Regions from separate parts of the Anaerotignum lactatifermentans genome, predicted to be linked through region 2. Evidence: a T-box and tRNA genes for the amino acid it is inferred to sense, from the RefSeq annotation. Region 2 holds a T-box; the other holds one or more tRNA genes.
The links. A T-box is a leader RNA that pairs with one kind of tRNA and senses whether it is charged. The one in region 2 lies ahead of tyrS (tyrosine--tRNA ligase), so its partner is inferred to be a tRNA-Tyr.

Region 1: it has a tRNA-Tyr gene. The T-box ahead of tyrS (tyrosine--tRNA ligase) is inferred to sense a tRNA for this amino acid. The anticodon was not compared.

Annotation. Positions count from the first base shown of each region.
Region 1 covers NZ_JADCKK010000004.1:47,872-58,746, reverse strand. The annotation lists gene INF29_RS01935 (CapA family protein) at 69-1,247, shown strand; gene INF29_RS01930 (FadR/GntR family transcriptional regulator) at 1,399-2,127, shown strand; tRNA gene INF29_RS01925 (tRNA-Thr) at 2,243-2,315, shown strand; tRNA gene INF29_RS01920 (tRNA-Tyr) at 2,477-2,557, shown strand; tRNA gene INF29_RS01915 (tRNA-Met) at 2,571-2,644, shown strand; gene INF29_RS01910 (CatA-like O-acetyltransferase) at 3,151-3,786, shown strand; gene INF29_RS01905 (MBL fold metallo-hydrolase) at 3,890-4,609, opposite strand; gene INF29_RS01900 (patatin-like phospholipase family protein) at 4,606-5,460, opposite strand; gene INF29_RS01895 (efflux RND transporter permease subunit) at 5,561-8,674, opposite strand; gene INF29_RS01890 (efflux RND transporter periplasmic adaptor subunit) at 8,678-9,802, opposite strand; gene INF29_RS01885 (MarR family winged helix-turn-helix transcriptional regulator) at 9,799-10,278, opposite strand; gene INF29_RS01880 (stalk domain-containing protein) at 10,482-10,875, opposite strand, start outside.
Region 2 covers NZ_JADCKK010000023.1:28,824-39,698, reverse strand. The annotation lists tRNA gene INF29_RS07675 (tRNA-Ser) at 7-95, opposite strand; gene pepT (peptidase T) at 461-1,690, shown strand; T-box leader at 1,713-1,934, shown strand; gene tyrS (tyrosine--tRNA ligase) at 2,007-3,242, shown strand; gene INF29_RS15230 (ACT domain-containing protein) at 3,322-3,681, opposite strand; partial or broken gene INF29_RS15225 (HAD family hydrolase) at 3,730-4,341, opposite strand; tRNA gene INF29_RS07655 (tRNA-Thr) at 4,409-4,481, opposite strand; gene sigH (RNA polymerase sporulation sigma factor SigH) at 4,522-5,175, opposite strand; gene INF29_RS07645 (NYN domain-containing protein) at 5,194-5,712, opposite strand; gene rlmB (23S rRNA (guanosine(2251)-2'-O)-methyltransferase RlmB) at 5,803-6,660, opposite strand; gene INF29_RS07635 (Mini-ribonuclease 3) at 6,739-7,164, opposite strand; gene cysS (cysteine--tRNA ligase) at 7,167-8,579, opposite strand; gene epsC (serine O-acetyltransferase EpsC) at 8,690-9,277, opposite strand; gene ispF (2-C-methyl-D-erythritol 2,4-cyclodiphosphate synthase) at 9,721-10,197, opposite strand; gene INF29_RS07615 (YjdF family protein) at 10,213-10,635, opposite strand.

The DNA.
Region 1 (10,875 bases), on a different contig from region 2:
CTGTGAGAAAGCGAAAAATATAGTATACTGGCTGTAATACAAATTGTCGAAGTAAAGGGGGTTTTGTCATGAAAAAACGGTGGATGCTGCTGGCAGCGGCGTTCCTGCTCTGCGGCTGCGGCGGGGCAAAGGCGGAATATACGGCAGAGGCAGGCACTGCGGAGCCTGTGGTGAAGGAAGTCACCATGGCGGTTGTGGGGGATATCATGGTTCATGATTACCAGTACGAGGAAGCCTATGACCCGGCAACGGGAACTTATGACTTCATGCATAATTTTCAGGATGTGAAGCGGTACTTCGAGGGCTATGACTTCGTTATCGGCAATCTGGAATTGACCTTCGGGGGACCGGACAAAGAATACGCTTCTTTCCCTTGCTTTAATACGCCGGACAGCTTTCTGGATGCGGTGAAAGACGCGGGATTCAATCTGCTGACCACTGCCAATAACCACAGCATGGATACGGGAGAAGCGGGCCTGAAACGCACCATTGCCCAGCTGGATGCCTATGATATCGACCATGTGGGCACCTACGCTTCTCAGGAGGCAAGAGATACCATTTATACCAAGGAAGTCAATGGCATCACATTTGCCTTTGTATCGGCTACCTACGGCACCAATGGGATTCCTGTGCCGGAAGATTATCTGGTGAACCACATTGACGATGCCCTTATGGCTGACATCACAAAAGCCCAGGAATTGGCGGACGTTGTGGTGGTGCTGCCTCATATGGGCAATGAGTACGAAACAGTGCCCAATGATATTTTCGTGGAATGGGCAGACAGTATGTTTGCAGCCGGCGCAGATATTGTGCTGGCAAGCCATCCCCATGTGCTCCAGCGGATGGAATACCGTCAGGTGGACCATGGCGACGGCGTCCATGACGGCTTCATCATTTATTCTCTGGGGAATTTCATTTCCTCTCAGACAACACCTCCCAGAAACGCTTCCATTGTGCTCCATCTGACTGTGGAACAGGTGGCGGACAATCCGGCGGAAGTGAAGGAAGTTTCTTTTGTGCCCATTTGGACCCAGTTCCGCAATGCCAATGACCAGAATCATTTCGTTGTGCGCAGTGTTTATGAGATGCTCACACTGCCGGAAGAAGAACGGTATCAGGTGGTGCGCCCAAAGGATTATGAACGCCTGAAGGAAATTCATGAGGAAACAGCCTGCTTCCTTTTGGACAAAAATATCCCTCTGGAACAGATTCAGGACGAATATGTGTTTCCCAAGGAAATAGATTAATTAAAAATGCAGTTTCCCTTGTGAAAATGGTATAAAGTTTCGGGAAAGTCCGCGGAAAGACTTGCGGGAAGTTGACAGCGGTGCTAAAATAATATGGAACGTACAAAAGAGAAAATGAATAAAAATACAGAAAATGTAAGGAGGAAGCGGCATGGGGCGTGATTATTTGATGGAACAGGCGGAATACCTGAAAAAAGACCTGGGAAAACACAATATTTCACAGACACTGTTCCAAAGATTAAAAGAATTGATTATAGAAGGAAAGCTCCCTGCGGGCTATATGATGCCAAATGAAAACATTGTCAGCGAGATGCTGGGGGTGGGCAGAAGCACTTTGCGGGAAGCCTATACAGCACTGGCAGTTTTCGGCTTTATCCGCCGCTCAAAGGCAGGTACATTCGTCAATGAAATCGATAATATCGTCAACATTGCGCCTTTTAGCATCACGGTGGAAAATTCCGACCTGAATGATTTGTTGGAATTTAGGTATATGCTGGAAGGGGAAACAGCAAGTTACGCGGCAAAACGTGCCACAGCAGAGGATATTGCACAGCTGACCCATTGCTATGAGAAAATGATTGCTTACCGCAATGATGTGAACCTGTTCGTAGATTATGACTCTATGTTCCATATGCAGGTTTCTGCGGCAACACATAATAAACTGCTGATCAGTACCATGATCGCGGCGAAGGAATCTTTTGAAAAAGGCATCCGCCTTGCCATGCGGGAGTCTTTGACACAGAATCCCAGAGTGATTGACGTGACCATCGAACTGCATGGGAAAATTCTGGAAGCCATCAAAAACGGCGATTATCAGACAGCATATTCCGCTATGCGGGAACATATTTCCTATGTAAATCTGACAGTAAAATACGGTTGATAGAGAACTTTGCCGGCAGGAAAAAATTTCTGCCGGTTTTTTTAAAAAAGTGCTTGACGAATGAAAAGAGTTATGATAATATTATTCTTGCATTCGGTTCGAGTGCAAAACACATGCCGATGTGGCTCAATTGGCAGAGCAGCTGACTTGTAATCAGCAGGTTATCGGTTCGAGTCCGATCATCGGCTTTTTTCTTATTTCTGGAAACGGAAATAGGTGAGAAATAAGGTTTATTTTTTACTTTCCGAAGGAAAGGAAAAACCATTTCATCATTTTCCATTCATTTCCTCGTGACATTGCAGGCAATGTCAGGTCGGAAATTCATAAACGGAAAATGATTCCATTATATGGGTGGATTCCCGAGTGGCCAAAGGGGGCAGACTGTAAATCTGTTGCGATAGCTTCGAAGGTTCGAATCCTTCTCCGCCCATTTTTTATACTGCCGCGGAGTAGAGCAGTCCGGTAGCTCGTCGGGCTCATAACCCGGAGGTCGCAGGTTCAAATCCTGTCTCCGCAATTCAACAAAAAGCACCATACACGAAAGTGTGTGGTGTTTTTTTGTTGTGTGAAGATGTCTCATGCTGAAGCTGGAAAATTGGGGTCCCCGTGGGCTTGCCCATGGGGTGTCATTCAAATCCCTGCACCCCAAAGAAAATGGGGACGCCGAAGGCGGCTTTGCGGAGCAAAGTGCTTGACCCTGTCTCCGCAATTCAAAGAACATCATGCCAAGCAGGTTCCCCTTAAGAAAACATCATTTTTGCTTTTCGTTTCTTAAGGGGAACTGCGACGGCTGGCTTCAGAAGAAAACATCCGTTGCTTTTTAAAATTTGGACTATTTTTGTTTTCTTATGAAGCAGCCCCTGAAAGCATGGTGTTTTTTTGTTTCAGGGCTGCGACCGACGGGCTTGCGGGGCTTGGGCTGCCACCGCTGCCGGGGATGGCTCGTTTCTGGAATTGTTCATAAGCTTATGGTATAATTTCCTTGAATAAAGCAAGCAATCAATGACAATTGGGAGAACGATTATGAATTATACACGGATGAACTTAAAGGAATGGAGCAGAGGTGATCTGTTTCAATTTTATATCGATAAAATGCGAATCGTCATGAGTTTGACGGTGGATATGGATGTGACTAACTTAAAAGCATATTCCAAAAAGCACCATATGGATTTTTATCCTTTGATGGTGTGGGTTGTGTCAAAAGTTGTTAACGCCCATGATGAATTCAAATACAGTTGGGATGCAGACGGCAATCTCATCAAATGGGATTTTGTATCCCCTTCTTATACGGATTTTCATACGGATGACGAAAATTTCACCAAAATGGTCACGGAGTATGCAGAGGACCTTTGGGAATTTTACGGCAGAATGGAAGCCGATAGAGAGCGATACAAAAATCAGCGCGCCATTTTAGCAAATCAGCCAGCAAATTTCTTTGATGTATCCTGTCTGCCATGGGTAAAATATGCCCATTTTGATGTGCATGTGTTTGATGAGGGGAAATTCCTTGCGCCTGTGGTCACTTGGGGCAAATATGAGCAAAAGGACGGCAAACTCATCATGCCGCTGACCATGAACATTCACCATGCCGTTGCCGATGGCTTCCACCTATCAAGATTTTTTAATGAAGTACAGGAATTGATAGATTCTTTGGATTAAGTGGCTTGTTTCGTTTCAGAGTCAACCCGCCCTTAAACTGGCACAAATTATGATTTTTCAAAAACAAACCCCCTTCGTTTCCACGAAGGGGGTTTTACTTCTATTATTTGATTTTTTCCAATTCCGCTTTCAATTCTGCCAGCAATTCCTCTTTTGTCTGGGGTGCATGGTGACCTTTCAGGCAAAGACGGAAGTCTGTTTCCTCCAACATGCGGATATGTTTTTCCAGCAGGTCTTTATCATAGACCCAATCATCGCCAACGGGTACGGAACAATAAGCATCTCCCAGAAATAATACGCCGTCAGCCAGCATCAATGTGCAGTCATCGGCGTGAGGGGAAACCCCTTCCCATAATTCCAGGGGACAATTCCCCAATTCCAGTGTCAGTCTGTCCTGAAACATAATATCTGCGCCCCGCACCTGAATGCGGCTCAGATCAGGGTATTCCAGTCGAATATGGGTATCGCAAAAGGCGGATTCCTCTCCTGTTTCCAGCCGTTTTGCCATTTCTCTTTCTGACCATCCCCAGCAAGCCATCTGCAGCAGCAGGGCATTGGTCTTTTCGGAAGCGATGGCAGGCAGCCCCAAAGATGCCATACCAAAGGTGTGATCCCAATGAGAATGGGAAATGCAGACCAATTCTGGTCTGGGCAGCCCGGCTCTGCGGACAGCCTCCAGAAACAGTTCCCCATGTGCGCCGCTGTTTCCGGCATCCAGCATCACAGAGCGTCTGTCCCCCATGATATAGCCCAGTGTGGGCCTGTCTGTGGTGCTGTCATGTTCCGTATACCAGATACGGTTCGTCAGTTGGTGTAATTTCATCTCTTTCCTCCCATAAATGCTTGTAATTGAGCAAATTGCTCCTGTGCAAGTATATAACCATGACGATAGAACGTCATCAGTTTCTTATAATCTTTTTCCATGCGACCCACTTCCGGCATGCAGGGGCGGATGGCCAGCACATTGCCCGCTTTTTCCATCCGACGGATATATGCCAGATTTTTGTTGTAGCGCACGGGACGGCGGCGCAGGTCTTCGCCAATGGCAGGATATTTGCCATATGCCCTTGCAATGAGTTTTGTGGAACGGGAAGGCTTCATGCGGAAGTTTCTCCCTCTGGTCTGAATGACAACCACTTTGTCACATCCCATTTCAAAAGCACGTTTCACGGGAATGGAGTCAGAAAGCCCTCCATCCACATAAGGTTTGCCGTCCACCAGAACGGGACGCACTGCCCCCGGCATGGCGCAGGATGCCCGCAGGATGTCCATAAGACGGTCTTTATCCTGTTTTTCGGATAAAAATACAGGTCTGCCTGTGCGGCAGTCTGTGCAGCCGTATTCCACCTCTGTTTCTGACGCAAAATAAGTGTCGTAGTCAAAGGGGAAGTATTCTTCCGGGAATGTACGGAAGATCAAATCCATATCCATGAGCTGACGGGTTTTGAAAAATGTCCGCAGCCCCATATATTCATATTTCTTGTCTTTGTGAATCATGGTGTTTCGGGTACGCCCAATCTGTTTCGATACCAGATCCGCCGCATTGCATGCGCCTGCGGAAACTCCCACCACATAAGGAAAGGTGATGCCCTGTTCCATCCAGTAATCCAGCACCCCTGCCGTGAATACCCCACGGGAAGCGCCGCCTTCCAAAACCAGTCCGATCTTTTCCATAATTGGAAACCTCCTTTTCTCCAAACAATATAACCACAAAAACCGCCGCCAGGCAAGACCTGAGCGGCGGTTGTCACAAATTCTTAATATTACTTTAATATTACCCTTGTATACTTTCTGTAGTTTTTGCTTCTTTTGCTGCCCGTTTTGCCGCTTTTTTCTCCAGACGACGTTCTCTGCGGCTGTTCATCCATGCGTAGAGCACAGGGATGAATACCAGTGTCACCAGAGAGGACAGTGTCAGACCAAAAATAACGCTGATAGCCATAGTACGCATCATTTCGCTGCCTTCCTGCTGGGAGAATACCAGAGGGAGCATACCAAGGATGGTGGTCAGTGTGGTCATGAGGATAGGGCGCAGACGACGGGGACCTGCTGTGGTGAGGGCGTCATAGCACCGCATGCCTCTGTCCATAAGCTGATTGGTATAGTCGATGAGGACGATACCGTTGTTTACAACCATACCTGCCAGCATGATAAAGCCCATCATAGATGTCATGGTGATGGTGTTGCCGGTGATGAACAGACCCAGGATGGCACCGGTAAATGCCAGAGGCATGGAAACCATGATGATCATAGGGTAGCGGATGCTTTCAAACTGGGATGCCATGATCATATAAACCAGCAGTACCGCAACCACAAGGGCTGTCAACAGAGAGCTGAAGGCATCGTTCATCATTTCCAGTGTGCCGGAATAGCCGTAAGTGCAGCCGTCCGGGAAAGTATAGCCTGCCAAAATCTGATCTACCAGCTTCTGGGCTTCGCCGCCGCTCATGCCGTCAGCAGAAGCACTGATGGTGATATAGTTTTTCTGATTTTCACGGTTGATGGCAGTTGCGCTTTCGCCCATTTCCACCGTTGCGATGCTGGAAAGGGGGATTTCGCCGCCATATGCGGATGTGACAGTCAGATTATTCAGATCTGTCAGGAAATTCAGTTTATCTGTGTCATAACGGATGACAACGTCGATCTCTGTACCGTCTACTTTGTACTGGGTAGCGGTGGAGCCGGAAATGGCTGTGTTCAGAGAAGACGCGATGGAAGCGGTGGTGATGCCGTAAAGGGAAGCCTTGCTGCGGTCGATGACCACTTTGGCTTCAGGCACGGTTTCACCGGTGGAGCCTTCCACATCGGTCAGACCCGGTGTGCTGCTCAAAAGTTCCACTAGATCGTCTTCCACTGCCATCAATGTCTGGGAATCATAGCCGTATACATTGAAGGAAATATCTGCGCCGCCAAAGCTGCCCATGGCAGAGCTGGAGGCAGAAGCAGTGATTTCCGCGCCAGGAATGTCTGTCATCATATCCTGTACCTCGTCACAGACTTCAGAGGTGGAGCGGGTACGTTCTGCTTTGTCCACCAAGTTCATGGTAACGGAAGCAGAAGATGTGCCGGAGGAGAGCATGCCGCCCCCTACGGAAGCATATACCAGCTCTGCTTCGGGGATTTCCTGCAGGCGGTAGAGCACTTCCCATACCACTTCTTCTGTATTATCCAAATCTGTGCCGTTTGGCAGTTCTACGGTGATGTTTGCCACACCTTCGTCGGTTTCATCCATGAAGTCCATACCTGTAATGGGAATGGTGAACAGGCTGGCAATGAATGTGATGAGCACCACAGCAATGGTGCGGACGGGGTGGTGAAGGGCTGCCTTGATGAGTTTTTCATAACCGTTAGTAAGGCGGTCAAAGAAAGCATCCCATGCATAGGACAGACGGAATTTGGATTTCTTTTCTTTCTTGTGATGCTCCTTGCGCAGGAACAGGGCGCATGCCATAGGCACAAAGGTGATGGAAACCACCAGAGAGGAGATCAGGGAGTAACAAATGGTGAAGGACAAGCTCTTCATGAGCTGACCTACGGAGCCGGAAACGAAGGCGATGGGCAAAAATACCGCAACCGTTGTCAGGGTAGATGCCGTTACCGCCATGGTAACTTCTTTTGCGCCGGTTTCCGCCGCTTCTTTGGGGTCATAGCCCCGCTCGTAATATTGATAAATGCTGTCCAGTACAACGACGGAGTTATCTACCAGCATACCGATACCGATGGCCAGACCACCCATGGAAATAACGTTCAGGCTCATGCCCGACAGATACATGAGGGCAAAGGACGCCATGATGGATGTAGGGATGGACATGGCGATGATACCGGATGTGACAGGGCTTTTCAGGAACACCAGCAGCACGAAGAAGGCGATGATGGCACTGAGGAGCGCTGTTTCTGTTACGTTGGAGATGGAAAGCTGAATGTATTCTGCTGTATCAGTCAGCATAACCAGCTTCAGTTCGGGGTAATCGGCGTTGATCTTCGCCATTTCTGCGTTCAGCTTGTCGCTGACTTCCACCAGATTGGCAGTGGACTGTTTGTTAACAGAAATCATGATGCCGTAATTGCCGTCGATGATACTCAGGGAGCTGCGGTCAACTTCTGTTTCTTCCACATGGGCAACGTCGCTGAGGTGGATGAGAGCGCCGCCGGGTGTGGTCACAGGCAGATTTTTGATGTCCTCAATGTCCTCAAATTCCCCCATGGTACGCACCTGTACATTGGTGGAGCCCTGAGAAAGGGAACCGGAGGGCAGGTTCATGTTTTCTGCGGAAAGCACCTGAGAAAGCTGGGATGTGGTCAGACCGTAACCAGCCAGTTTATCCGGGTCAACGGTGATGCGGACCTCACGTTCCACACCGCCGGTCAGGTCAACGGAGGCTACCCCTTCGATACGTTCCAGGCGGTTCACCACGTTATCCTCCAGCATTTCGTTGAGGGCTGTCAAATCCATATTTTCCGCCGTTGCGCCCATGTAAATGGGGATGGCGTTCATATCCATTTTGATGATGTTTGGTTCATTGGCATCGTCAGGCAGTGTGGACTTTGTGCGGTCGATGATGTCACGCAGGTCCATGGAAGCGATGTCGATATCCGTGCCGTCTACAAACTGTACCATGACCATGGACATATTCGCCGACGAAACGGAGGTGATGTTTTCTACGTTGGAAACGGTGCTGAGGGATTCCTCCAAAGGCTTCGTTACCAGATTTTCGATTTCTTCGGGCCCTGCGCCCACATAAGTGGTGCTGACAACCACGATGGGGATATCAATTTCCGGCATCAGGTCCATATCCAGATTCATGTAGGATACGATACCTGCCAGAAAAACCATCATGGTGATCATCATTGTGGTAACGCGCCGGCGGATAGCAAGTCTGGAAAACATGGCTTATTCCCCCTCACTCTGCACCTGTGCCCCTTCCACGGGCACCCGCAGGACGTCTTCCTCAGGGTTGGAAACATTGACTTCCTCACCATCGGTGATATAAGTCTGACCTTTGACAACTACCTGCATATCGGTGGTCAGACCGCTGATGATTTCGATGTTTTCACCGCTTTCGATGCCTGTTTCCACAGGGACTTTCTTGGCGATGTTGTTTTCTACTACATAAACATATACTTCACCGTCTTTTGTGATGACTGCATCTCTGGGCAGAATCATGGTGTTGCTGGAAGAATCGGTGATGAAGCGCACTTCAGCCAGCATGCCGGGCTTCAAAAGACCGCGGCTGTTGTCCAGTGTGATTTTTACGGTGTATGTACCTGCCTGACTGGCGGAAGGGCTGATGGTGGATACCTTGCCCTGCAAAGGATCGGGAGAAACAGCTGTCAGCAGTACGTTGACGGTGTCCCCAATGGCGATTTCATTGACCATCTGTTCAGAAACGCCTACTTCCACTTTTACGGAAGAAACGTCCAGAATGGTGTAGGCAGGCTGGCTCTGGCTGGCAAAACTGCCGATTTCCACGTTGCGGGCAGAGATGACGCCACTGATGGGCGCGGTAACGGAGCAGTCTGCAATGTTCTTTTCCAGATTTTCCTTCTGAATCTGGATGGAAGTCAGATTTGCTTCCGCTGTGTCATAAGCCAGTTTCAGCTTGTCATAATCACTTTTGGAAATGATGCCTTCATCATAAAGGATCTGGTTGCTTTCCAATGTGGTCTTTGCGTTGTCCACCTGCAGTTTGGTGGCGTCATAATTGGCTTCCACACTGCGCAGGTTATTCTGTAAGTCTGTGCTGTCCACGGTGAAAAGCACAGCCCCAGCCCCTACGGAATTGCCTACTTCATAGCCAAAACCGGTGACTTTCCCAGCAATGGTAGGCACCACAGACACTTCTCTGGATGCGGCAACCTTCCCGGAATAGGAAAAATCACTGGAAATATCCCCTGTAGTCACTGCCGCTGTCTGGACAGTGCGGGCGGTTTTTTCTTCGGTTACTTCTTCCTTCGGCGTGCACCCTGTCATGGCAATGACACAGGCCAGCGCCAAAAGACTCGCTGTTTTCTTCATTCCCCAAGTCCTCCTGCTTTTAAGATTCGGTTTAATTCCTGCAAATGTGCATAAACTTTTTCCTGCTTTTCTTCATCCAAGGAAGAAAAACAGCCGGCAACGGTTTCCAGTACACGTTCTTCCGCTTCTGTCACAGCTGTCATGCCCTTTTCCGTCAGATAGAAATACATCTTTCTGCCGTCATCTGTGTCAGATGCCTGCTCTTTGCGCAGATATCCGTTTTTCTCCAGTTTGGAGATCATGATGGACATACTGCTTTTGCTGATGTTGAACCAATTGGAAATTTCCGATACGGTATGCATACCCCCGTTTTTGATAAATGTCAGTACATGAAACTGCCGTACCGTCAGTTCTCCTTCTTTTGTTTTCCTGTTGATATTGAAAGACTTTTCAATATGCTCCCGGTTCCACAAAAAAATGTTTGTATTCAGCGCAATGAGTTCTTCGGCGATTTTTTTGTTTTGTGTGGTAGACATTGCCTGACCCCTTTCTGTTTTCCTGTTCAAAAAACCTGAGATAATTTTAGTATAAAACTATTTTACTGTCAATGTTTTCGGCGCAGAATGGGATTTTTTTACAAATACAAAAGGGGGGCTTTCTCTATTTTATGCGTGGTTTCAGAAAAAAGGACGGGATAGAAAAAACCGTATCTTTCTTTTGGAAAGATACGGTTTGTGTATCAGCGGGAAACAGAAAAAGCGATAACGCCTGCGCTTTCCGGCGCGATGATGCCACTGTTCAGATAAAATACCACGGCGTTGTTGTCCAGATAGAAGCCAACTTCATCCAGATTTTTGCTAAGACGGTCTTTGGCGTCGCTGTAGAAAGCATCAGGATTCTGGTCAATGAGGGCAGAGAACCCTTTTTCCATGAGGGTTTCCAGTTCTTTCTCACTGTCGGTGACGATGTCTGTCAAAGCGGCGTCACTGCTGTTTTTCATGTTGTAAGTATCGGCGGAAAGAGTTTTTGTTTCTGTGCCGCCCATAAATGTGCGTTCTTCCAGCACCACAGAAGCAAAGTCGCTGCCTTCACCCTTTGCCTGATAGGTGCCCATGTAGTAAGAGGGCTGGAAG
Region 2 (10,875 bases):
TTTAATTGGCGGAGAGAGTGGGATTCGAACCCACGGCCCCTCTCGGAGTCACTGGTTTTCAAGACCAGCTCCTTAAACCACTCGGACACCTCTCCATACTGATTTAGTTTGCTTTTCTTGAGCAGCGAAACCTTTGTTATTATACTTCGTTGTGTTTTGTTTGTCAACACTTTTTTTGAAGTTTTTTATTTTTCTTTTTGCTGTTTCGTGTTTTCCGAAGCAGTGGTGTTAGTATATCCCAAAATAACTTTCCTGTCAACACCTTTTTTGAAATTTTTTTCATTTTTTTCATATTATTTTAACATTCCTTGAAAATCCCGTATTTTCTCTGCTTTCCGCAAACTTTTTCATACCTTGTGGTTTTTCTTGCTTAAGAATGGTACAATATAAGAAATGGTTTTACAGTTTCTTTACACTGTCGAAACATTTCCGAAACACAGAAAGGAGTTCTTCTATAATTATGAAATCAGTTAGTGAACGTTTTTTAACATATATCAAGCAGCCCACAACCTCTGATGAAAATTCTTCTGCCATTCCCAGTACAAAACAGCAGCTTGTCTTTGGAGATTTTCTCGTCAAAGAATGCCAAGCGATTGGGTTAGCTGATGCTGTAATGGATCGTCACGGCTATGTCATGGCTACCCTGCCTGCAACAGATCCCAACGCTCCTACCATTGGCTTTATTGCCCATATGGATACCAGTCCTGATGCCAAAGGCGATGGCATCATGCCTCATATCGTTCATCACTATGATGGTGAAACCATTCAGCTCAATGGCATCTCCCTTTCTCCTGATGAATTTCCAGATTTGAAGAATTATATCGGAGATACGCTGATCACCACTGACGGCACAACCCTTCTGGGAGCCGATGATAAGGCCGGCATCGCAGAAATTCTCTCCGCCATGGAATATCTCATGACCCATCCTGAAATCCCTCATGGCAAAATCCGTATTGCATTTACACCTGACGAAGAAATCGGCGCAGGCGCTGACCATTTTGATGTGAAAAAATTCGGTGCTGACTTTGCCTATACTCTGGACGGCGGCAAAATCGGTGAATTGGAATATGAAAATTTCAATGCCGCACAGGCAGTCATTCATATCAAAGGCCGCAGCGTTCATCCCGGTACAGCAAAGAACATCATGCAGAATGCCGCTCTCATTGGCACAGAAATCGCTTCTCTGCTGCCAGAAAAAGAAATTCCTTCCAAAACAGAAGGCTATGAAGGCTTCTTCCATCTTTGCTCTTTTGAAGGCAATGTATCTGAAGCCACGCTGACTTATATCATTCGTGATTTTAATTCAGAAACTTTTGCCCACAGAAAAAATCTCATCCAGCTCATTGTGGAACGGAAAAACATCCAGTATCCCAATGCCATCACACTGGAACTGAAAGATCAGTACTATAATATGGCATCTAAAATTGCTGACTGCATGGAAATCGTAGATCTGGCAAAACAGGCCATGGAAGCCTGCGGCATCACACCCATTGTGCAGCCCATCCGCGGCGGTACTGATGGTGCACGCCTGTCCTTTATGGGACTTCCCTGCCCCAATCTCTTTGCCGGCGGTCATAATTTCCATGGACCTTATGAATACATTCCCGTTTCTTCTATGGAAAAAGCAGTGGAAATGATTGTAAAAATTGCAGAATTGAGTTGTGGGGTTGACTTTCAAAAAAAGTTGTGATAGGATAGGCTCATAAATAAGCAAAACAGCGATGATTGAGTATATGGGCAAAGCTGGTTACAGCCGCAGAGAGCAGTCCGGTTGGTGAAAGGATTGCAGCACAGTATTTGTAAATTACGCCTCATGAGCTTTGTGCAGGAAATGGCACAACGGTTGTCTGCCGTTACCTAGACCGAAAGATGTTTGTCTTTTCGTTATGATAAACATGAATTAAGGTGGTACCACGGGTTCTCTCGTCCTTTTGGCGACAGAACCCTTTTTTATTTGCAGAAAGCCTTCGCTGAAATACAAACCAATAAAGAAAGGGTGTTTTCTCATGAATGCTTACGAAGTTCTGAAAGAAAGAGGTTTTATTGAACAGCTGACACACGAAGATGAAATCAAAGAATTGTTTGAAAAAGGCGGCGTGACATTTTATATCGGTATCGACCCTACTGCAGACAGCCTTCATGTAGGTCACTTTCTGACCGTTATGGCAATGGCACACATGCAGCGCTGCGGCAACCGTCCTATCTGTCTGATGGGCGGCGGCACAGGTATGATCGGTGACCCCTCCGGCAAAGCTGACATGCGTAAAATGATGACCGTAGAAACCATCGACCATAACGTTGCCTGCATCAAAAAACAGCTGTCTCACTTCATCAAATTTGACGAAGAAAACGGCGGCGCCATCATTGCAAACAACGCAGACTGGCTGAGAAACCTGAATTACATTGAATTCCTTCGTGACGTTGGCGTACACTTCTCCGTAAACCGTATGCTGGCTGCGGACTGCTTCAAAATCCGTATGGAAAAAGAAGCTGGTCTGTCCTTCCTGGAATTCAACTACATGATCATGCAGGGCTACGACTTCTACGAACTGAACAGAAGATACGACTGCGTACTGCAGATGGGTGGCAATGACCAGTGGTCCAACATCATTGCCGGCGTAGAACTGATCCGTCGTAAAACAGGCAAACCTGCTTACGGTATGACATTCAAACTCCTGACAAACAGTGAAGGTGTAAAAATGGGCAAAACCGTCAGCGGTGCTGTATGGCTTGATCCTGAAAAAACATCTCCTTACGAATTCTACCAGTACTGGAGAAACGTGGGCGATAAAGACGTTGAAAAATGTCTGGCTCTGCTGACATTCCTGCCTATGGATGAAGTACGTCGTCTGGGCGCACTGGAAGGCAGCGAAATCAACAAAGCAAAAGAAGTTCTGGCATTCGAACTGACTAAGATCGTTCACGGTGAAGAAGAAGCAACAAAAGCACAGGAAGCTGCAAGAGCTCTGTTCGGCAAAGGTTCCGCTGCTGGTTCCGCACCTACTACAGAACTGCCCGCTGCTGACTTTGCAGAAGGCATGGATATCCTGACACTGCTGACGACCATCGGCGTTGTTCCTTCCCGTTCCGAAGGCAGACGTGCAGTACAGCAGGGCGGTGTAAAAGTAGCTGAAAAACCTGTCACAGACGTTGACTTCAAAGTAACTGCAGATTTGTTCACAGACGGCAAACTGCTGGTACAGAAAGGCAAAAAAACATTCCACAATGTTGTTTTGAAATAAACGTTCATACTTCCATTCCAATAATGCAAAAACGTCGGAAATGTTTCTTTCATAGAAACATTTTCCGACGTTTTTGTTTTTAATCAATCATATAACCTGCTTTTCGCAGGGCATCCAATCCTTTTTCCAATTGATTTTCTTTCAAAAGAATATAATCCGTCTGATATGTAGACACCGCAAAAATTCCCACACCAGCCTCAGCCAGCACACCAGAAATCCGAGATAATATGCCAATCAACGAAAATTCCAACGTCCCTGCAACGCGGAACGCTCTCCAACCATCTTCTCTTTCCAGCGTTTCTTCCGGCACATGCTCTGTCAGACACACCAGAGAAAATTCCCTGTCTGTCTTTGCTGCAAAACAAAAAGGCTGTGTCCAATCCACCTTTGTCTCATCACTGACACAGCATACAGAAAATGCATATGGCAGCACTTCCAGCCGTTCTGCAATTTTTTCTGTCAACAAATACTGCTCCAATTCCCCCACACTGTCAACCAAATAAGTTGCCCCTGCATTTTTCAGCTGCTCCTCTGTGCGGAATCCCCATGTAACGCTGACACAATCCATGCCAGCTGCCTTTGCCGTAGCCAAATCCACCTCTGTATCCCCCACATACAGACAATCCTTCAAAGATACCTCCAGCTTTTCTGCTGCCGCTTCTACCATGTCTCCTGCCGGTTTGGGACGCAGACCATTGCCTTCCCCTACTGCCAGATCAACAGCATCCCCAAAGTATTTGCTGCATAAACCTTTGACAGCCCCGTCAAATTTATTAGATACCACTGCCGTTTTCACACCAGCCTGACGTAAATCCCGCAGCAGCTGCAAAACGCCGTCAAAAGGCTTTGTTTTGATTTCCATATGTTCCTTATAATATGCCTTATATTCTTCCAGACAAGTTTCAAAATCTTCCAGCGGTTCTCCTGCCGCTAATTTCAGATACACAGCACTGCCGTTCCCCAAAAAGGCTGCCGCTTCCTCTCTTGTCCGTTCTTTTCTTCCATATCTGCGTAAAATCTCGTTCATGCTGTCTGTCAGATCATCCAGTGTATCCAACAGTGTGCCGTCCAGATCAAAAATCACTGCCTGATATTTCATCTTCATTCGCCTTCTCCCTTTCAAAGATTTTTGCAACAAAAAAGCCCCCGCGTTTGCGAGGGCGAAAAGCTACTGACGGGACTTGAACCCGTGACCTCCGCCTTACCAAGGCGACGCTCTACCTACTGAGCCACAGTAGCATAGGAAGAATAGATTTCTTCCGTCAGCTTTTATATACTATCACACAGATTCTATTCCGTCAAGATTTTTTTTTAAAACAAATTTTTCCAGTTTTTTCTTCACCCGCTGAAGGGCATTGTCAATGGATTTTTCCGGTTTATCCAGCATGTTGGCAATCTCAAAATAGCTTCTGCCCTGCAAATATAATGTCAGTACGCGGCTTTCGAAACTGCTGAGATTCTTCTCCATCTGGTTTTCCAGAAAGTTTTTGTTTTCCTGTCCAATGAGCAGGGCTTCCGGGTTCAGAAGTTCCCCTTCCTGAAGCAGATCCAAATAGGTTTCTTCGGAATCCTCCTCAAACACAGGCTTATTCAATGAGATATACGAATTCAGTGGCTGATGCTTCTGTCTGGTTGCCGCCTTAATGGCTGTGATCATCTGACGATTGATGCACAGTTCCGCAAAACTACGGAAAGAAGCATTCTTTTCCTTATCATAATCCCGAATGGCTTTATACAGTCCGATCATGCCCTCCTGTATGATGTCCTCTGTATCCGCGCCAATGAGAAAATAAGCCCGGGACTTTGCCTTCACCAAGGGTTTATATTTGTCCAACAGGCGTGCTTCCGCCTCATTATCCCCGCTCTGTGCCTGACGCACCAGCAGTTCATCCTGTTGGGTGTTTGCAGTTTGTTCTGTTCTTTCACTTATCATATAAATCCTCTGTTCTCCTTATTTCTGCCGCCGTAAATTCTCCAGCCAATTGAGCGCTTCCTCATCCAGATTATCGGCGAGCATATTGTTTTTGGGCGGTCTGTTTTCAATGTACTGTCGGCGCAGTTCTGTTTCCGCCTGATGCACCTGATTATGCAGTTCCTTGGCACTCATGCGCACAGCCCCTTGACCGGAAATGATAATCTGTTCCAGTCCGTCGGTGGTTGCCACCCGCACCCGATAATGCTTCGGCATGGATGTTACCACTCGTTCAATGTAATGATCCGCCGTTTCCGCTTCTTTTGTATAGACCACATAAATATTATGATACTTCGATACAGAGCCAGGATTGCCCTTGACCAGATATGCGTCAAAAACGACGATAATGGTCGCTTTCTGTACACCTTTATAATTGGAAAGGGTATCAATGAGCTTTACCCTTGCACTTTCCAGACTGACATCTTCCATCAATTCCCGCAGCTCGTCCCATGCGTGGATGATGTTATAGCCGTCCACCAGCAAAAAATCCTCCTGCAACGGCAATCCCCTCCCTTCTCATCGTATCATCATATCATATAACCATAGAAATTGCAAAAGATTCTTCTTTTCCGCAAAATCCGTCAAATCTTAAAATCTTCTCTGTCTTACCACTTCATACATGAGCAGTGCAGCCGCTACAGAAGCATTCAAAGAAGAAATTTTCCCATACATGGGAATAGATGCTGTAAAGTCACATTTTTCTTTCACCAGACGGCTGACACCATCGCCTTCGCTGCCAATAACCAATGCCAGAGGGCCTTTCATGTTTGTGTCGAAATGATCCAGACCTTTCATATCAGCGCAGGCAATCCACAGACCTTCTTTTTTCAGATATTCCATGGTCTGCACAATATTTGTCACTCTTGCCACAGGCATATATTCAATGGCACCGGCAGATGTTTTCCCAACTGTTGCGTTCAGACCAACGGAACGACGTTTGGGAATGATAACCCCATGGACACCGGCACATTCTGCTGTACGCAAAATAGCGCCCAGATTGTGAGGGTCAGTGATACCATCCAACAGCAGCACAAAAGGATCTTCCCCTTTTTCTTTTGCCGCAGCCAGAATATCTTCTACTTCCACATAGTCATGAGCAGAAACCAGCGCAATAACGCCCTGATGATTTTTTGTCTGGGAAATTTCGTCCAGTTTCTGACGGCTCACTTCCTGAATAACAACGCCTTTTTCTACAGCCATAGCAATGATTCGTTTAATAGTACCTTCCACATTGCCTTTTGCCACCATGATTTTTTCAATATCTCTGCCGCTTCTGAGGACTTCCAGAATGGCATTTCTGCCTTCCAGCTGGTTTTCATTGATTTCTCTGTCCATTTCCCGTTCTTCTCTGGCAGTATGGAAAGGCTTGCGACCCTTGCGTTCTTCACCGTTTCTGCCGCTGGGTCTTTTTTCTTTCCATTCCCGTTCATTTCGTCTTTTTTCCACGGAATAACCTCCTGTTTTTCTCTTTTTTCCAACACAGCAAAAAGCCGATGTGCAAAATCAGTGCATCGGCTTCTATTTTTATTTCTCTATCAATTCTGCCATACCCAGACGGAATAAGTCAATGACTCTTTCCATTTTTCCATCCAAATACAAATAACCGAATACCGCTTCTACCCCCGTTGCATGGCGGTAGTCCATCAAATCGGCGTTCTTCGGTGTGGTATAGGACTTCGCGTTGCGTCCTCTGCGGAACACAGCCGTTTCCTCCTCTGTCAATTCCTCAGCCACACGGAAATAAAATTCCGCCTGTGCTTTTGCATTGACCATATCTCTGGCGGTTTTATGCAAACGGTTCACCGGCGCATTCCCTCCTGTCAAAACAGTGGTGCGCACCAGCATTTCATAAACCGCATCCCCTATATAAGCCAGCGCCAAAGGGGACAGCTCCTTTGGATTGACTGTCCCCTTCTGACCCAGCATTAAGTCCAATGCCTGTAAGTTCATAATTAACCTCTGAACCACTGTACGCCCTGACGGGTATCTTTGATGGTGATGCCCATAGCTGCCAGTTCGTCACGGATAGCGTCTGCTGTTGCAAAGTCTTTTGCTTTCTTCGCTTCTGCTCTCTTTGCAATGAGTTCTTCGATTTTTGCTGTTTCTTCATCAGATACAGCGTCTTCTTTCAGTTCTGCTACACCCAGTACGCCGCACAGATGATCCAGCATATCCTGAATCTTTTCTGCGTATTCTTTGGAAACGCCAGCTTTTACAGCGATATTGCTGAAACGAACCAGTTCATAGATAACGGAAATAGCATCAGCTGTGTTAAAGTCGTCGTCCATAGCTGCTTCGAACTGTTCTTTGTATTTTTCCAGTTCTGCTGCCTGTGCAGTTTCTTCTGCTGTCATTTTTGTGTCAGCGCTGTTTTTGATATAGAAATCCAGTTCTTTTCTTGCGTTTTTGATTCTTTCCAGACCATTCTGGCAAGCCTGCATCAGATCTCTGCTGAAGTTGATAGGGCTTCTGTAATGACCGTTCAGAATGAAGAAACGGATAACTTCATAAGGGAACTGTGCCGCAATATCTCTAACGGTGAAGAAGTTACCCAAAGATTTGGACATTTTTTCGTTGTCAACAGTAATGAAACCGTTGTGCAGCCAATATTTTGCAAACTGGCAGCCGTTAGCAGCTTCACTCTGTGCGATTTCGTTTTCATGGTGAGGGAAGATCAGGTCTTCGCCGCCGGCATGAATATCGATGGTGTCGCCCAGATGATGTTTTGCCATAACAGAGCATTCAATATGCCAACCGGGTCTGCCTTCGCCCCAAGGAGAAGTCCAGCTGGGTTCGCCTTCTTTTTTGGGTTTCCACAGTACGAAGTCTGTAGGGTTTTTCTTAGCGTCGTCAATAGCTACACGTTCGCTGGCACCAGCGATCAGTTCATCCAGATTCTTTTTGGACAGTTTGCCGTATTCAGGGAATTTCTTTGTATCATAGTAAACAGTGCCATTGTCTTCATAAGCATAACCCTTGTCGATCAAAGTCTGTACCATAGCAATGATGCCGTCCATTTCCTGTGTTACACGAGGGTGCACGGTAGCACGTTTTACATTCAGACCGTCAGCATCATGGAATGCTTCTTCAATGTAACGGTTGGAGATTGCTTCCATTGTACTGCCTTCTTTGTTTGCACGGTTGATGATCTTGTCGTCAACGTCTGTGAAGTTCTGAACGTAAGTAACGTCATAACCTTTGTATTCCAGGTATCTTCTTACAGTATCAAATACAACGTAAGGGCGTGCGTTACCGATATGGATATAGTCATATACGGTAGGACCGCAAACGTACATTTTTACTTTGCCTTCCTCGCGGGGAATGAATTCTTCTTTCTGTCTTGTCAGTGTATTATATACTTTCATGGTCGTTCATCCTTCCTTTATTGAACCATATTTTTCTAAGTTACATTATATCACAAAAACGGGTTCTGCAAGCATATTTTCCATAATTCTTCCGTTTTCTTTTTCATTTCTCAAACTGCATGTTTTTTTGCCTTTGTAAATTCGGAAGGGTCTGTGGGTTTGATGCGCATACCGTCTTTTCTTACAATCTTTGTGGGAGAGCCAACAGCTGTTACGTTAGCAGGAATATCTTCCAGCACAACGGAACCTGCGCCGATTTTTGTATTGGAACCGATGGTAATGGGACCCAGTACAATGGTTTCTGCGCCGATCAGTACATTATCTCCAACGGTAGGATGGCGTTTGATTTTGTCTTTGCCGGTACCGCCCAGTGTTACACCATGATACAGCATAACGTTGTCGCCAATTTCCGCTGTTTCCCCAATGACAACACCCATACCGTGGTCAATGAAGAAGCGTTTGCCAATCTGTGCGCCGGGATGGATTTCAATGCCTGTCAAACCTCTGGAAATCTGAGAAATGGCTCTGGCAATGAAATAATGTTTCTTTTTGTAGAAGCTGTGGGCAATTCTGTGGTTGATCACTGCCCAGAAACTGGGGTAGAGAATGACTTCGATGTTGCTTCTGATGGCAGGATCTTTTTCCTTAATAACGTCAACCATTTCTTCAATTCTTGCTTTGAGTTCTCTTGTATTCATGTTTGGTTTCTCCTCTCGATACTGATATTCTTTTTTATGATATTACAGCACGAAATAAGGTGTTCCTGCGCTTTTCTTCTCTGTTTCCCCAAAAAGAAAAAGCCCCGTCTTTACAAACACTGTAAAGACGAAGCTGTTATACTCCGTGGTTCCACTTTACTTAGACGGTCTGTTTTTCCGCAGAAAAAAGATACCGCCTCACTTTCTCGACTGTAACGTTGTCATCGGAATCAGGCTACTGCAAAATAAAAATGGTTCGCCTGTTCAGTTCAGGAACGCACTTCATCCTCCTCATTCTGTAAACGGCTCTCACCCATGTATCTTAAGACGGTGCCATTCAAACCCCCAGTTTCCTGGAAACTCAAATTTCATCGCCTTTCACCACGGCCGTTATTCTCTGGCAGGTGATAAAAGGACTACTCTTTTCCATCATCACTTTTGGCTTATTTCGTTTTTTCTAAAAGGCACACAGCCGAAGCGGCAATGCCTTCTCCCGCGCCGGTAAATCCCAGCCCTTCCTCTGTTGTTGCCTTTACATTGACCTGATCTATATCTATGTGGAGAATCTCAGCGATATTCTTCTGCATCTCAGGAATATAAGGTTTCAGCTTCGGACGCTGTGCGATTACTGTTGCGTCGATATTCATTATACAATATTCTTTTTGGGAAATCAAGTCCCAAACGCAGGATAATAATTTTTTACTATCTGCCCCTTTATAAGCCGGGTCTGTATCGGGAAAATGTCCCCCAATATCCCCCAGTGCCGCCGCTCCCAGCAGGGCATCCATAATGGCATGAAGCAGCACATCCGCGTCAGAATGTCCCAGCAATCCTTTTTCATAGGGAATGTTTACACCGCCCAATATCAGATCTCTGTTTTCCACCAGCTTATGTACGTCATATCCTGAACCAATTCTCATGAAGCATTTCTCCTTTTAGTGTCCACGATGTTTTTCGCGTTTCTTCTGTTGTTTCTGCAAAAACCGTTCTTTTTCCTCTGCCAGCTTATCTTCCTTTCGGATGATGCGCTTTTGGATTTTTCGCTCTTCCCGCTGCGCCTGTATGGCTTGCTGGGCGCGGGTGCCTGTTCCCCTTTCTCTTGTCTGCTTACGGATTTCCCGCTGCATCCGTTTCGGATTCTTACGGGTCTGCTTGTCAGAGATCTGACTTTTCTCACCAGTGCCAAAAGAAAGCCGATACACATGTTTCAGCAGATATTCCTGCACTTCCAATCCCTTTGGCTCCGCACCAAAAAGTATCTTTGCCGCCTGATAGCTTTCTCCGTCCTCCCGTTCGTAAATGCCGATCCAGAAAGGCTCCTCAAAAAGTACGGTCATTGTCACTTTGACCTTTTCCATGGTCATTCCTCCTTTTGTATTTTACTGCACAAAGAAGGGACAACCAAGGAGTCAGGTTACTGACGGCGTCTTGCCGCATCCGGACTACCAACCGGATCGTGTTTTTATCTCTGCAAGACCATAGTATGCTTTTTTACCTCTGCTGTCAATGCCACTATTTTGTCTGACATTATCATATAGCTTTTTGGTATACAGTGTTTTTTTGTGAATTTTTCATCAAACTCTTGCATTTTTCTGACA